Regions from separate parts of the Paenibacillus sp. FSL K6-2859 genome, predicted to be linked through region 1. Evidence: a T-box and tRNA genes for the amino acid it is inferred to sense, from the RefSeq annotation. Region 1 holds a T-box; the other regions hold tRNA genes.
What was found. A T-box is a leader RNA that pairs with one kind of tRNA and senses whether it is charged. The one in region 1 lies ahead of ileS (isoleucine--tRNA ligase), so its partner is inferred to be a tRNA-Ile.
Positions count from the first base shown of each region.

Region 2: it has a tRNA-Ile gene. The T-box ahead of ileS (isoleucine--tRNA ligase) is inferred to sense a tRNA for this amino acid. The anticodon was not compared.
Region 3: it has a tRNA-Ile gene. The T-box ahead of ileS (isoleucine--tRNA ligase) is inferred to sense a tRNA for this amino acid. The anticodon was not compared.

Region 1 covers NZ_JBBOYU010000001.1:5,225,013-5,230,254, forward strand. Annotated here, with positions in the region: gene ileS (isoleucine--tRNA ligase) at 1-2,131, opposite strand, end outside; T-box leader at 2,487-2,761, opposite strand; gene MHB64_RS23385 (DivIVA domain-containing protein) at 3,042-3,554, opposite strand; gene MHB64_RS23390 (YlmH family RNA-binding protein) at 3,783-4,565, opposite strand; gene MHB64_RS23395 (YggT family protein) at 4,575-4,814, opposite strand; gene MHB64_RS23400 (cell division protein SepF) at 4,849-5,242, opposite strand, start outside.
Region 2 covers NZ_JBBOYU010000001.1:6,184,101-6,189,342, reverse strand. Annotated here, with positions in the region: rRNA gene MHB64_RS27625 (16S ribosomal RNA) at 42-1,599, shown strand; rRNA gene rrf (5S ribosomal RNA) at 1,724-1,840, shown strand; tRNA gene MHB64_RS27615 (tRNA-Ile) at 1,877-1,953, shown strand; tRNA gene MHB64_RS27610 (tRNA-Ala) at 1,974-2,049, shown strand; rRNA gene MHB64_RS27605 (23S ribosomal RNA) at 2,290-5,218, shown strand.
Region 3 covers NZ_JBBOYU010000001.1:139,118-144,359, reverse strand. Annotated here, with positions in the region: rRNA gene MHB64_RS00685 (23S ribosomal RNA) at 1-1,654, opposite strand, end outside; tRNA gene MHB64_RS00680 (tRNA-Ala) at 1,823-1,898, opposite strand; tRNA gene MHB64_RS00675 (tRNA-Ile) at 1,984-2,060, opposite strand; rRNA gene rrf (5S ribosomal RNA) at 2,106-2,222, opposite strand; rRNA gene MHB64_RS00665 (16S ribosomal RNA) at 2,347-3,904, opposite strand; gene MHB64_RS00660 (pro-sigmaK processing inhibitor BofA family protein) at 4,207-4,464, opposite strand; gene MHB64_RS00655 (DUF2508 family protein) at 4,508-4,759, opposite strand; gene recR (recombination mediator RecR) at 4,896-5,242, opposite strand, start outside.

The DNA.
Region 1 (5,242 bases):
CTATAAAGTTCTCAATACCTTTGGATGTATTCACGAAGTCATTTACTGCAAGTCCTTTGTCTACCAAAAGAATCAAGCTGTTCAGACGGGACAAAATCCAGCGGTCCAGCTTATGTTCCGACACTTTAAAAGGATGATCGGCAGGATCATAACCATCGATGCCTGCATAAAGCGTCAAGAACGCATGCGTATTCACCAGTGTATCTACAACTTTGGATTTGGTTTCCCCTACAAGACCACGAGAGAAACGTTTGTTATTCCACGGTGCACTATCGGACAGAATTGCCCAACGGAAAGCATCCGTGCCGTAATCGTTCATGATATCCCAAGGATCAATAACATTGCCTTTTGATTTGGACATTTTTTGACCATTCTCATCAAGGATATGACCGTGAGCAATAACAGCTTTATATGGAGCTTTACCTTTAAACAAGGTAGATACAGCTAGTAAGCTATAGAACCATCCACGTGTCTGGTCGATCCCTTCACAGATCATATCTGCTGGATATTGATCATTCAGCTTATCCTCGTTCTCAAATGGATAATGACTTTGCGCAAATGGCATCGAACCACTATCGAACCAAACATCGATAACCTCCGGTGTGCGAACCATCTCTGCACCTTCGCTGAAAGGACTGCGCAGCTTGATCTTATCTACAAAAGGCTTATGCAGCTCGATATCCTCAGGTACATCGCCAATCGCCATCGCTCTTAGTTCTTCAATGCTGTGTGGAGCGAACTCTTTGCCCGTTTCTTGACATACCCAAACATTAAGCGGTGTCCCCCAGTAACGATTACGGCTGATATTCCAGTCCACCAGTTCATCCAGGAACTTCCCGAAACGGCCTTCACGTACATGCTCAGGATACCAATCTACGCTGTTGTTATTAGCAATCAGCTGATCTTTGATCGCTGTAGTGTTGATGAACCAGCTGTCTGTTGCGTAGTACAAGAGTGGTGTATCACAACGCCAGCAGAACGGATAGCTGTGCTCGTATTTTTCTTTGCCGTAAAGCAGTCCTTTTTCAGACAAAGCTTTAACGATATCCAAATCGCAATCCTTCACGAAGCGTCCAGCAAAATCAGACACTACATCCGTATACTTACCGGAGTTATCAACCACGTTCACGAAGCTGATGCCGTTCTCGCGGCAAGTCTTGTAGTCATCTTCGCCATGCGCTGGTGCCATGTGAACAATCCCTGTACCACTGGAATCTGTAACGAAGGAAGCACCTACGATGACATTGCTTTTCTCTGCCTTGATGTATCCGAATGGAGGAGCGTAAGTTTTGCCGATAAACTCGGAACCTTTATGTGTAGAAAGGACTGTGTGCTCGCCTTTCATTACTTCCTCCACCAAATTTTTGGCAACAATGTAGATACCATCTTCTTGTTGTACACGTACATAGTCCATGTCAGGGTTCATGGCTAATGCCATATGCGCTGGCAGCGTCCAAGGTGTAGTCGTCCAAGCTAGTACGTAGTCTCCACTGTCATCCAGTTTGAACTTTGCAGTCGCACTGAGATCCTTGACGGTCTTGTAGCCTTGGGCTACTTCATGGGAGCTTAGGGTAGTCTGGCAGCTAGGGCAGTAAGGACTAACGCGGTGTCCGCGGTAGAGCAATCCTTTGTCATGCACAGTAGCCAAGATGTTCCACACGCTCTCGATATACGTGTTATCCAAAGTTACGTAAGGATTATCCAGATCCGTCCAGTATCCGATACCCTCAGTAAACTCGCGCCATTGCTTCTCATAACCAAAGACGCTGTCTTTACATTCCTGAATGAATTTTTCTACGCCATATTCCTCGATCTCTTGTTTGCCGGAGATGCCAAGCTTCTTTTGTACACCTAGTTCTACTGGCAGACCATGTGTATCCCAGCCGGCTTTACGAACCACGCGGTAGCCTTTCATCGTTTGGTAACGACCGATGAAATCCTTGATTACACGGCCCAGCACGTGCCCGATATGCGGAGCACCATTGGCTGTAGGAGGACCTTCGTAAAATACATAGTTCGGACGTCCTTCACGATTCTCCATGGATTTACGGAACGTATTTTCGTCGCTCCATTTCTTCAGTATGCGGACATCTCTTGCCCGCGCTTTTTCTTTGACATCTACTTTTTGCATGTGATGGTCAATCCTTTCATGGTTTAGTCTGTAAAGCCGTAAGCGGCACGCTTTATCTCAGGCATCCGAGCCGCGATCCCGTAGGGCAGCACTGGCTCGGGGTGCCACATGGAGCGGCGAGTGAAACGCCGGTCTGCTCTAGCAGTGAAGGCCCCGCAGGCTAACCCGCCAGGGGAGCCTAAGAAGGGCCGCTCCTTCAGCCACATGAGTCCGTTCGCTTCCACCACCGTACCTATATGCACGAGGCTTTACATTGCCGGTGTCCAGAGGGCGGCAGCCCTTGGGGTCCCCCTTAGAAAGGGGGATTTAGGGGGATGGCCACCCCGGAACAACAAAATAAGCGTCATCCCACCCCCAAAGGGGCGAGACAACGCTCGCGATACCACCCTAATTCTGCGCATGAGCACATCCTTAAGGGGAATGTATTCAGCACAATCTCAGTCCTGTGCGTAAATCTCATGCACAGGTCCGGTGTAACGTCCGGCAGACGGCTAAGCTTACGCACGATCAACGCTTCAGCTTAACTTCTAGGGGAAGATCTTCCGGCAGGGTTCGAACAATCGGCTCTCAGCAATCGCCGACTCTCTGGAGAACGTTACCTTGTCGTACTTGTCCCGTCATCGAATACATATAAACATTATACAGATATGTTCTATTTATAGACTTTTTAAGTCTAAATGTCAACAACCGCTAGCGAAATCCGCAATTAGGAGTATACCAGTGTAGGCTGAATACTTTATTATGATCGATTTTAGCGGAAAATAAAAATAGAGGGAATAACTCCCTCTATTTAGCCGATTTAGCATGAAATTATAAATTAGAGGGAATTCCCTCTAATCTGATCGAAGACCATTAAGCCCCAGATCTGGCCTAATCACACACCAAATCAGCATTCAATCGTCATAATGCATCAGATACGATGTAGAACATCATCCTTAAAAGTTACGCTCTCGCTTGCCTCACGACTCTCCAAGGCATTCCAGTCATCCTGAGACAACAGCTCAAGCTGTGCTTCCACCAATGTGCGAAAACGAGTGCGATAGATCGAAGCTTGCTTGCGCAATTCTTCAGTCTCAATAGCAACCTTACGGGATTTGGATAACGCTTCGTTAATAATCCGATCCGCGTTCTTTTCCGCTTCCTTGATAATGAGCTGCGATTCCTTCTTGGAGTTGTTCTTCACATCATCCGCCGCTTCCTGAGCGACTAAGATCGTTTTCGATAAACTCTCTTCAATATTCACAAAATGATCTAAACGCTCTTGAATGGACAAAAGCTGATTCTGCAGCTCTTTGTTCTCACGGATGACACTTTCGTAATCCTTAATGACTTGATCCAGAAATTCGTTGACCTCGTCCTCATCATAACCGCGAAGTCTCCGAGAGAACTCCTTGTTATGTATATCGAGCGGTGTTAATGGCATGCTGTGCACCTCCTAGAAATTTCGGACCTTCTAAGTCTCTGAACCAACCCTGCGCAGCAGACAAAGAAGCAAGACTGTACTTCAAGTAAAGGCAGAGGATTATATCAACGCTCCAACTGCCATTCATGGTTCGCCTCTTCTATAAAATATCGGCGTCCTGCTTTAAAAATGTTTGATTCCCTCGAAATAATCAATTTCGACAAGTAAAGCCGGATTCCTGCAAGGGATTCACACAAATTTACCAACCTGAACACGGTATCGGCCCTTTTTCGTCAAACTACCGACCTCTAGAACCTTGAATCGACCAAATCCTTGAATAGATACCATGTCACCATCTTTAAGTCCGCAGGAAGGGTCTTCTTCCACTTTCCAATTTACCCGAACGCGTCCAGCCTTGATGGGAGCAAGAATTTTGCTTCGGCTAAGCCGTGTTACATCTGCGGCAATGCCATCCAATCGTAGGGACGCTACAGTCAAATCCATCATTTCCAGCTTCACCTCACTATTACGCAAGGCAGAAAGTGGCAGTACCTCCGTGCTCACCTGTATTCGATGAACTCCAGTTAAATTCATGGCTAAATAATCTGCAATATCAGCAGCTACTACCACATGACAACCATCGTCCAGAACATGAATATCACCGATTTTGCCACGTTTTACTCCAACACCCAGAATAGAGCCCATGTAGTCCCCATGCTCTAGCGCCAGAAACTTTTGCTCACCAGAGGTTATCGCAAGAACCTTCAGCTCCATGTCCTCATGTTCCAGATCACGATAATCAGGCGCAATGAGTGCTCGCTTCCGCTCTGCCTCAGGGTGGCCGCCTTCCCATCTGACGATAACATCTGGATGCCGATTGACGAGACTTTGCAGAATAAATCCTTGGCGCGGATCTAGAAATTCGGTCAGTTTCGTCTCATGATATTCTCCAGCATGGGTAACCCATTCCCAAGCCTTGTCCACAAATTGTCTTTCATCGGGATGAAAATGCCCGTAAACTTCTGTCTTCATCACTTCTGCCTAAAAAATTAAGTGCAAAATGGATTTGAGTCCACCTGCCGCAAATTCTAAGACAAGCAGTGCTATGATCGGGGAAATATCAAGCGTACCAAAGAGTGGCGGAATAAACCGACGAAATGGTGTCAAATACGGCTCAACAAGCTTGCTCAGCAGTTCTCCGATAAAGTTCTCACGAACATTTGGTAACCACGACATCAGTACGTAGAAAATAATCATGTAAAAATAAATATTAAACAGCATATCAATAATGTAATCAATTTGGAGCAAAGCTCATTCACCTCATTCTGTTATAGTCTGGATCGTCACCTAGGATTTCTGTAATGGCACCTTGAATTTCAACGGTATCTGGCGTGCACATAAATATATTGCCCCCAATTTTAGAGATTCCTCCCCCAAGGGCATAAACGGTTCCGCTAAGAAAATCAATAATTCTCATTGCCTGATCATTACGGACACGCTGAAGATTAATCACTACCGTCCGGTGAGAACGGAGATGGTCCGCAATTTCCTGTGCCTCATCGTACGAACGCGGCTCATAGAGTACAACTTTTACATTCTTCTGCGAATGGATACTGACAACGTTGCCCCTTTGATTTTTGCGGGTTTCGACAGGGGCTGGCTCATATTCATCCTCATCTTGGGAAATACGCTCCCGCTCCACAATTTCC
Region 2 (5,242 bases), 960 kb from region 1:
CGTCAGATGTTTCAAAATGAGCATATCGCTCTTTTCAATACTAATTGGAGAGTTTGATCCTGGCTCAGGACGAACGCTGGCGGCGTGCCTAATACATGCAAGTCGAGCGGAGTTATTTTGAAAGCTTGCTTTCAAAATAACTTAGCGGCGGACGGGTGAGTAACACGTAGGCAACCTGCCCCTTAGACTGGGATAACTACCGGAAACGGTAGCTAATACCGGATAATTTCTTTTTTCTCCTGAAGAAAGAATGAAAGACGGAGCAATCTGTCACTGAGGGATGGGCCTGCGGCGCATTAGCTAGTTGGTGGGGTAACGGCCCACCAAGGCGACGATGCGTAGCCGACCTGAGAGGGTGAACGGCCACACTGGGACTGAGACACGGCCCAGACTCCTACGGGAGGCAGCAGTAGGGAATCTTCCGCAATGGACGAAAGTCTGACGGAGCAACGCCGCGTGAGTGATGAAGGTTTTCGGATCGTAAAGCTCTGTTGCCAGGGAAGAACGTCCGGTAGAGTAACTGCTACCGGAGTGACGGTACCTGAGAAGAAAGCCCCGGCTAACTACGTGCCAGCAGCCGCGGTAATACGTAGGGGGCAAGCGTTGTCCGGAATTATTGGGCGTAAAGCGCGCGCAGGCGGTCATTTAAGTCTGGTGTTTAAACCTTGGGCTCAACCTGAGGTCGCACTGGAAACTGGGTGACTTGAGTACAGAAGAGGAAAGTGGAATTCCACGTGTAGCGGTGAAATGCGTAGATATGTGGAGGAACACCAGTGGCGAAGGCGACTTTCTGGGCTGTAACTGACGCTGAGGCGCGAAAGCGTGGGGAGCAAACAGGATTAGATACCCTGGTAGTCCACGCCGTAAACGATGAGTGCTAGGTGTTAGGGGTTTCGATACCCTTGGTGCCGAAGTTAACACAGTAAGCACTCCGCCTGGGGAGTACGGTCGCAAGACTGAAACTCAAAGGAATTGACGGGGACCCGCACAAGCAGTGGAGTATGTGGTTTAATTCGAAGCAACGCGAAGAACCTTACCAGGTCTTGACATCCCTCTGAATCCACTAGAGATAGTGGCGGCCTTCGGGACAGAGGAGACAGGTGGTGCATGGTTGTCGTCAGCTCGTGTCGTGAGATGTTGGGTTAAGTCCCGCAACGAGCGCAACCCTTAACTTTAGTTGCCAGCAAGTAAAGTTGGGCACTCTAGAGTGACTGCCGGTGACAAACCGGAGGAAGGTGGGGATGACGTCAAATCATCATGCCCCTTATGACCTGGGCTACACACGTACTACAATGGCCGGTACAACGGGAAGCGAAGCCGCGAGGTGAAGCCAATCCCATCAAAGCCGGTCTCAGTTCGGATTGCAGGCTGCAACTCGCCTGCATGAAGTCGGAATTGCTAGTAATCGCGGATCAGCATGCCGCGGTGAATACGTTCCCGGGTCTTGTACACACCGCCCGTCACACCACGAGAGTTTACAACACCCGAAGTCGGTGGGGTAACCCGCAAGGGAGCCAGCCGCCGAAGGTGGGGTAGATGATTGGGGTGAAGTCGTAACAAGGTAGCCGTATCGGAAGGTGCGGCTGGATCACCTCCTTTCTATGGAGAATCGTCTTCTGCAATGAAGACATTCAAATCGGAAGCTAAGCTTCCACAATAGAACCTTCGGGTTCGAACACTCACTCGTGTTCAGTTTTGAAAGAGTAAGTCTCTTTCATATACGTTTGGTGGCGATAGCGGAGGGGTTCCACACGTACCCATCCCGAACACGACCGTTAAGCCCTCCAGCGCCGATGGTACTTGGACCGAAGGGTCCTGGGAGAGTAGGACGCCGCCAAGCGGACAACCATTCTTTGGTTGATTCACAATGTTATATGGGCTTTTAGCTCAGTTGGTTAGAGCGCACCTCTGATAAGGGTGAGGTCGGTGGTTCGAGTCCACCAAGGCCCACCATATAACTTTATATCTTTTATGGGGCCATAGCTCAGCTGGGAGAGCGCCTGCCTTGCAAGCAGGAGGTCAGCGGTTCGATCCCGCTTGGCTCCACCATAATTTTAATTTAATACCTTCTTTAAACATTGATCCTTGAAAACTGGATACCGAAACGAATTTGCGTTTTAGAACATCTTTTAAGCTAAACTTGTGTAAACAAGTGAAGAATTAATAGTGATGCTGAGCGAAGGTTTTGGATTGTAAGCGACTTTTGGCTTTAAATAGAAATGCGAACGGATTTATTCGAGAGCGCTGTTTAAAACAAGATGAGCGAATAAGCCAATAACCAGAGCGATTGGTTAAGCTAATAAGAGCACACGGAGGATGCCTAGGCGCCAGGAGCCGACGAAGGACGTGGCGAACAACGAAACTGCCTCGGGGAGCTGTAAGCAAGCTTTGATCCGGGGGTGTCCGAATGGGGAAACCCAGCTGTGGTAATTCGCAGTTACTCATCTCTGAACACATAGGAGATGTAGAGGCAGACCAGGGGAACTGAAACATCTAAGTACCCTGAGGAAGAGAAAACAATAGTGATTCCGTCAGTAGCGGCGAGCGAACGCGGAACAGCCTAAACCTAAGAGCTTGCTCTTAGGGGTTGTGGGACGTCTCACATGGAGTTACAAAGGAATATGGTAGGCGAAGAGGTCTGGAAAGGCCCGCGATAGAGGTAAAAGCCCTGTAGCCTAAACTGTGTTCTCTCCGAGACGGATCCCGAGTAGTGCGGGGCACGTGAAACCCCGTATGAATCCAGCAGGACCATCTGCTAAGGCTAAATACTACCTGGCGACCGATAGTGAAACAGTACCGTGAGGGAAAGGTGAAAAGCACCCCGGAAGGGGAGTGAAATAGAACCTGAAACCGTGTGCTTACAAAAAGTCAGAGCCCTATTAATGGGTGATGGCGTGCCTTTTGTAGAATGAACCGGCGAGTTACGTTTAACATGCAAGGTTAAGTCGAGAAGACGGAGCCGCAGCGAAAGCGAGTCTGAATAGGGCGATTTAGTATGTGGACGTAGACCCGAAACCGTGTGATCTACCCCTGTCCAGGGTGAAGGTGCGGTAACACGCACTGGAGGCCCGAACCCACGCATGTTGAAAAATGCGGGGATGAGGTGGGGGTAGCGGAGAAATTCCAATCGAACTCGGAGATAGCTGGTTCTCCCCGAAATAGCTTTAGGGCTAGCCTCGGTATAAGAGTAGTGGAGGTAGAGCACTGATTGGGTGCGGGGTCCGCAAGGATTACCAAGCTCAGTCAAACTCCGAATGCCATATACTTATTGCCGGGAGTCAGACAGTGAGTGCTAAGATCCATTGTCAAAAGGGAAACAGCCCAGACCATCAGCTAAGGTCCCCAAGTGTGTGTTAAGTGGGAAAGGATGTGGAGTTGCACAGACAACCAGGATGTTGGCTTAGAAGCAGCCACCATTGAAAGAGTGCGTAATAGCTCACTGGTCGAGTGACTCTGCGCCGAAAATGTAACGGGGCTAAACACACCACCGAAGCTATGGCTAGATACGTATGTATCTGGGGTAGGGGAGCGTTGTATGTGGGTTGAAGGTGTACCGTAAGGAGCGCTGGACAGCATACAAGTGAGAATGCCGGTATGAGTAACGAAAAGATCAGTGAGAATCTGATCCGCCGAAAGCCCAAGGTTTCCTGAGGAAGGCTCGTCCGCTCAGGGTAAGTCGGGACCTAAGGCGAGGCCGAAAGGCGTAGTCGAAGGACAACAGTTTGAAATTACTGTACCACCGTAATCCGCTATGAGCGATGGGGTGACGCAGGAGGGTAGTGACGCGGACTGATGGATATGTCCGTCTAAGCAGTGAGGCTGATGTGTAGGCAAATCCGCACATCGTTAAGGCTGGGCTGTGATGGGGAGCGAAAATTACAGTAGCGAAGGTCATGATCTCACACTGCCAAGAAAAGCCTCTAGCCAGGAGAAGGTGCCCGTACCGCAAACCGACACAGGTAGGCGAGAAGAGAATTCTAAGGCGCGCGGAAGAACTCTCGTTAAGGAACTCGGCAAAATGACCCCGTAACTTCGGGAGAAGGGGTGCCCCGGTAGTGTGAATAGCACGAGGGGGCCGCAGTGAAAAGGCCCAAGCGACTGTTTAGCAAAAACACAGGTCTGTGCGAAGCCGCAAGGCGAAGTATACGGGCTGACGCCTGCCCGGTGCTGGAAGGTTAAGGGGAGTGGTTAGGGGTAACCCGAAGCTATGAACCGAAGCCCCAGTAAACGGCGGCCGTAACTATAACGGTCCTAAGGTAGCGAAATTCCTTGTCAGGTAAATTCTGACCCGCACGAATGGCGTAACGACTTGGGCGCTGTCTCAACGAGAGATCCGGTGAAATTTTAATACCTGTGAAGATGCAGGTTACCCGCGACAAGACGGAAAGACCCCATGGAGCTTTACTGCAGCTTGATATTGAATTTGGGTACGATCTGTACAGGATAGGTGGGAGCCGTAGAAATCGGAGCGCAAGCTTCGGTGGAGGCGCCGTTGGGATACCACCCTGATCGTATCTAGGTTCTAACCTAGTACCGTAATCCGGTACGGGGACCGTGTCAGGCGGGCAGTTTGACTGGGGCGGTCGCCTCCTAAAGAGTAACGGAGGCGTTCCAAGGTTCCCTCAGAATGGTTGGAAATCATTCGAAGAGTGCAAAGGCATAAGGGAGCTTGACTGCGAGACCTACAAGTCGAGCAGGGACGAAAGTCGGACTTAGTGATCCGGTGGTACCGCATGGAAGGGCCATCGCTCAACGGATAAAAGCTACCCTGGGGATAACAGGCTTATCTCCCCCAAGAGTCCACATCGACGGGGAGGTTTGGCACCTCGATGTCGGCTCATCGCATCCTGGGGCTGAAGTAGGTCCCAAGGGTTGGGCTGTTCGCCCATTAAAGCGGTACGCGAGCTGGGTTCAGAACGTCGTGAGACAGTTCGGTCCCTATCTGTCGTGGGCGCAGGAAATTTGAGAGGAGCTGTCCTTAGTACGAGAGGACCGGGATGGACGTACCGCTGGTGCATCAGTTGTTCCGCCAGGAGCATGGCTGAGTAGCTACGTACGGACGGGATAAGCGCTGAAAGCATCTAAGCGTGAAGCCCCCCTCAAGATGAGATTTCCCAATTAGTAAGACCCCTTGAAGACGACGAGGTAGATAGGTTGGAGGTGGAAGTGCAGTAATGCATGGAGCTGACCAATACTAATCGGTCGAGGGCTTATCCTATATTTAAGACGCAAATTCAATTCG
Region 3 (5,242 bases), 5.1 Mb from region 1:
TACGGGCACCTTCTCCTGGCTAGAGGCTTTTCTTGGCAGTGTGAGATCATGACCTTCGCTACTGTAATTTTCGCTCCCCATCACAGCCCAGCCTTAACGATGTGCGGATTTGCCTACACATCAGCCTCACTGCTTAGACGGACATATCCATCAGTCCGCGTCACTACCCTCCTGCGTCACCCCATCGCTCATAGCGGATTACGGTGGTACAGTAATTTCAAACTGTTGTCCTTCGACTACGCCTTTCGGCCTCGCCTTAGGTCCCGACTTACCCTGAGCGGACGAGCCTTCCTCAGGAAACCTTGGGCTTTCGGCGGATCAGATTCTCACTGATCTTTTCGTTACTCATACCGGCATTCTCACTTGTATGCTGTCCAGCGCTCCTTACGGTACACCTTCAACCCACATACAACGCTCCCCTACCCCAGATACATACGTATCTAGCCATAGCTTCGGTGGTGTGTTTAGCCCCGTTACATTTTCGGCGCAGAGTCACTCGACCAGTGAGCTATTACGCACTCTTTCAATGGTGGCTGCTTCTAAGCCAACATCCTGGTTGTCTGTGCAACTCCACATCCTTTCCCACTTAACACACACTTGGGGACCTTAGCTGATGGTCTGGGCTGTTTCCCTTTTGACAATGGATCTTAGCACTCACTGTCTGACTCCCGGCAATAAGTATATGGCATTCGGAGTTTGACTGAGCTTGGTAATCCTTGCGGACCCCGCACCCAATCAGTGCTCTACCTCCACTACTCTTATACCGAGGCTAGCCCTAAAGCTATTTCGGGGAGAACCAGCTATCTCCGAGTTCGATTGGAATTTCTCCGCTACCCCCACCTCATCCCCGCATTTTTCAACATGCGTGGGTTCGGGCCTCCAGTGCGTGTTACCGCACCTTCACCCTGGACAGGGGTAGATCACACGGTTTCGGGTCTACGTCCACATACTCATTCGCCCTATTCAGACTCGCTTTCGCTGCGGCTCCGTCTTCTCGACTTAACCTTGCATGTTAAACGTAACTCGCCGGTTCATTCTACAAAAGGCACGCCATCACCCATTAATAGGGCTCTGACTTTTTGTAAGCACACGGTTTCAGGTTCTATTTCACTCCCCTTCCGGGGTGCTTTTCACCTTTCCCTCACGGTACTGTTTCACTATCGGTCGCCAGGTAGTATTTAGCCTTAGCAGATGGTCCTGCTGGATTCATACGGGGTTTCACGTGCCCCGCACTACTCGGGATCCGTCTCGGAGAGAACACAGTTTAGGTTACAGGGCTTTTACCTCTATCGCGGGCCTTTCCAGACCTCTTCACCTACCATATTCCTTTGTAACTCCATGTGAGACGTCCCACAACCCCTAAGAGCAAGCTCTTAGGTTTAGGCTGTTCCGCGTTCGCTCGCCGCTACTGACGGAATCACTATTGTTTTCTCTTCCTCAGGGTACTTAGATGTTTCAGTTCCCCTGGTCTGCCTCTACATCTCCTATGTGTTCAGAGATGAGTAACTGCGAATTACCACAGCTGGGTTTCCCCATTCGGACACCCCCGGATCAAAGCTTGCTTACAGCTCCCCGAGGCAGTTTCGTTGTTCGCCACGTCCTTCGTCGGCTCCTGGCGCCTAGGCATCCTCCGTGTGCTCTTATTAGCTTAACCTTGATTTTTCCGTAGGAAAATATCATACAATGACATTTCTCTTGGAATCATCTCACTAATAACATTTACTTGTTTGCACAAGTTGCTAAAAGATGTTCTAAAACGCAAATTCGTTTCGGTATCCAGTTTTCAAGGATCAAGTTTAAAGAAGGTATTGAATTAAAATTATGGTGGAGCCAAGCGGGATCGAACCGCTGACCTCCTGCTTGCAAGGCAGGCGCTCTCCCAGCTGAGCTATGGCCCCATGAAATTCACTCCAAAAAGTGAAGTGTAGCTTCGAAGCTAATTCCGATTACTTTTCGGAGGCCTCGTTACTCTATAATGTCATATGGTGGGCCTTGGTGGACTCGAACCACCGACCTCACCCTTATCAGAGGTGCGCTCTAACCAACTGAGCTAAAAGCCCATATAACATATATAACATTGTGAATCAACCAAATAATGGTTGTCCGCTTGGCGGCGTCCTACTCTCCCAGGACCCTTCGGTCCAAGTACCATCGGCGCTGGAGGGCTTAACGGTCGTGTTCGGGATGGGTACGTGTGGAACCCCTCCGCTATCGCCACCAAACGCATACGAAAGAGACTTGCTCTTTCAAAACTGAACACGAGTGAGTGTTCGAACCCAAAGGTCCTATTTTGGAAGTTTAACTTCCGATTTGAATGTCTTCATTGCAGAAGACGATTCTCCATAGAAAGGAGGTGATCCAGCCGCACCTTCCGATACGGCTACCTTGTTACGACTTCACCCCAATCATCTACCCCACCTTCGGCGGCTGGCTCCCTTGCGGGTTACCCCACCGACTTCGGGTGTTGTAAACTCTCGTGGTGTGACGGGCGGTGTGTACAAGACCCGGGAACGTATTCACCGCGGCATGCTGATCCGCGATTACTAGCAATTCCGACTTCATGCAGGCGAGTTGCAGCCTGCAATCCGAACTGAGACCGGCTTTGATGGGATTGGCTTCACCTCGCGGCTTCGCTTCCCGTTGTACCGGCCATTGTAGTACGTGTGTAGCCCAGGTCATAAGGGGCATGATGATTTGACGTCATCCCCACCTTCCTCCGGTTTGTCACCGGCAGTCACTCTAGAGTGCCCAACTTTACTTGCTGGCAACTAAAGTTAAGGGTTGCGCTCGTTGCGGGACTTAACCCAACATCTCACGACACGAGCTGACGACAACCATGCACCACCTGTCTCCTCTGTCCCGAAGGCCGCCACTATCTCTAGTGGATTCAGAGGGATGTCAAGACCTGGTAAGGTTCTTCGCGTTGCTTCGAATTAAACCACATACTCCACTGCTTGTGCGGGTCCCCGTCAATTCCTTTGAGTTTCAGTCTTGCGACCGTACTCCCCAGGCGGAGTGCTTACTGTGTTAACTTCGGCACCAAGGGTATCGAAACCCCTAACACCTAGCACTCATCGTTTACGGCGTGGACTACCAGGGTATCTAATCCTGTTTGCTCCCCACGCTTTCGCGCCTCAGCGTCAGTTACAGCCCAGAAAGTCGCCTTCGCCACTGGTGTTCCTCCACATATCTACGCATTTCACCGCTACACGTGGAATTCCACTTTCCTCTTCTGTACTCAAGTCACCCAGTTTCCAGTGCGACCTCAGGTTGAGCCCAAGGTTTAAACACCAGACTTAAATGACCGCCTGCGCGCGCTTTACGCCCAATAATTCCGGACAACGCTTGCCCCCTACGTATTACCGCGGCTGCTGGCACGTAGTTAGCCGGGGCTTTCTTCTCAGGTACCGTCACTCCGGTAGCAGTTACTCTACCGGACGTTCTTCCCTGGCAACAGAGCTTTACGATCCGAAAACCTTCATCACTCACGCGGCGTTGCTCCGTCAGACTTTCGTCCATTGCGGAAGATTCCCTACTGCTGCCTCCCGTAGGAGTCTGGGCCGTGTCTCAGTCCCAGTGTGGCCGTTCACCCTCTCAGGTCGGCTACGCATCGTCGCCTTGGTGGGCCGTTACCCCACCAACTAGCTAATGCGCCGCAGGCCCATCCCTCAGTGACAGATTGCTCCGTCTTTCATTCTTTCTTCAGGAGAAAAAAGAAATTATCCGGTATTAGCTACCGTTTCCGGTAGTTATCCCAGTCTAAGGGGCAGGTTGCCTACGTGTTACTCACCCGTCCGCCGCTAAGTTAATTTGAAAGCAAGCTTTCAAATTAACTCCGCTCGACTTGCATGTATTAGGCACGCCGCCAGCGTTCGTCCTGAGCCAGGATCAAACTCTCCAATTAGTATTGAAAAGAGCGATATGCTCACTTTGAAACATCTGACGAGAAAATTAATTCTCTAATTTTGGATTTCACTTTCGTGATTTCCTACTCACTCGTTGTTCAGTTTTCAAAGATCAATGTCTCATCTTTCGTCGTCGTTGCTTGTCAGCAGCGACCTTTATAATATATCACAGCACCTTTGTTTTCGTCAAGCGTTTTTTTAATTTCTTTTTTTCGCTTACTGTTTCAGCAAGTTGTTAATCAACATCTTGTCCAAAGGGGCGAGACTTAATGTATCATATTTTTCAAACTCACGTCAAGCATTAAAACAAAATAATTCTTAATCCTATTAACATTACAACGCCTGGAAGGCCAAGAACCGTTACTGCGCCTATGGTTGCAGGATTCAGGGGAATATGAACTTGTGTGATTAAACCCGAGAAATTCACTACATATATCGCGAGCGCAGCCAGTACCAAATGAGCTCCGAACAGACTAAGCCATCCAAAGCCAAGCTTTTTCCGGAATACAATTACACTTAACAACACAACTGATATGACCAGTACTCCTATAGCTAACATTCTTAGCATGTTGATCCCTCCTATATTTTCATTTGGCTAGCGGCTACATCTGACTGCTATTTAATCCAATGCTCTTTGCATGTTTGAGATGTATCTGATACTTGCGCTCTGCTGCCTCTAAAATATAAATAGCATAATCAATTTGATCTTGACCCAGCGCTTCATCAAACATTAGGTACGCTCTCTCCCACTCGGATTGTGCCTTACGAACTTCCAGCAACGTTTCCCAGCCCTCCGTATCTTTTCTACCCTGTTCTTCATCTGCTCCCCGCCACAATGAGCTCCACCATCCCATTTCCCATTCCTCCTCAGAATAATTTCGATGCAAAATCACATCTCTTTATTCTCATTCATATCGGGATAGGGACAAACTTAGAACAAAAAAAGGAGGCCCAGGGGGCCTCCTTTTAAAAAACACGACTTTAGAGCTACTAGAATAGCTCACGACGACCTTCCAACGCTTTGGACAAGGTAACCTCGTCGGCATACTCAAGATCGCCACCAACAGGCAAGCCATGGGCTATTCTGGTGATTTTAATCTCAAAAGGACGAACTAGACGAGAAATATACATCGCCGTTGCCTCACCCTCAATGTTGGGGTTGGTCGCCATGATAAGCTCACTCACTCTTTCATCACTCAAACGAGTCAATAATTCCTTCAAGCGAATATCATCAGGGCCTATACCTTCCATAGGTGAAATCGCACCCTGAAGAACGTGATAATACCCATTAAACTCTTTGGTTCGTTCTATTGCCACCAAATCCTTGGAGTCTTGGA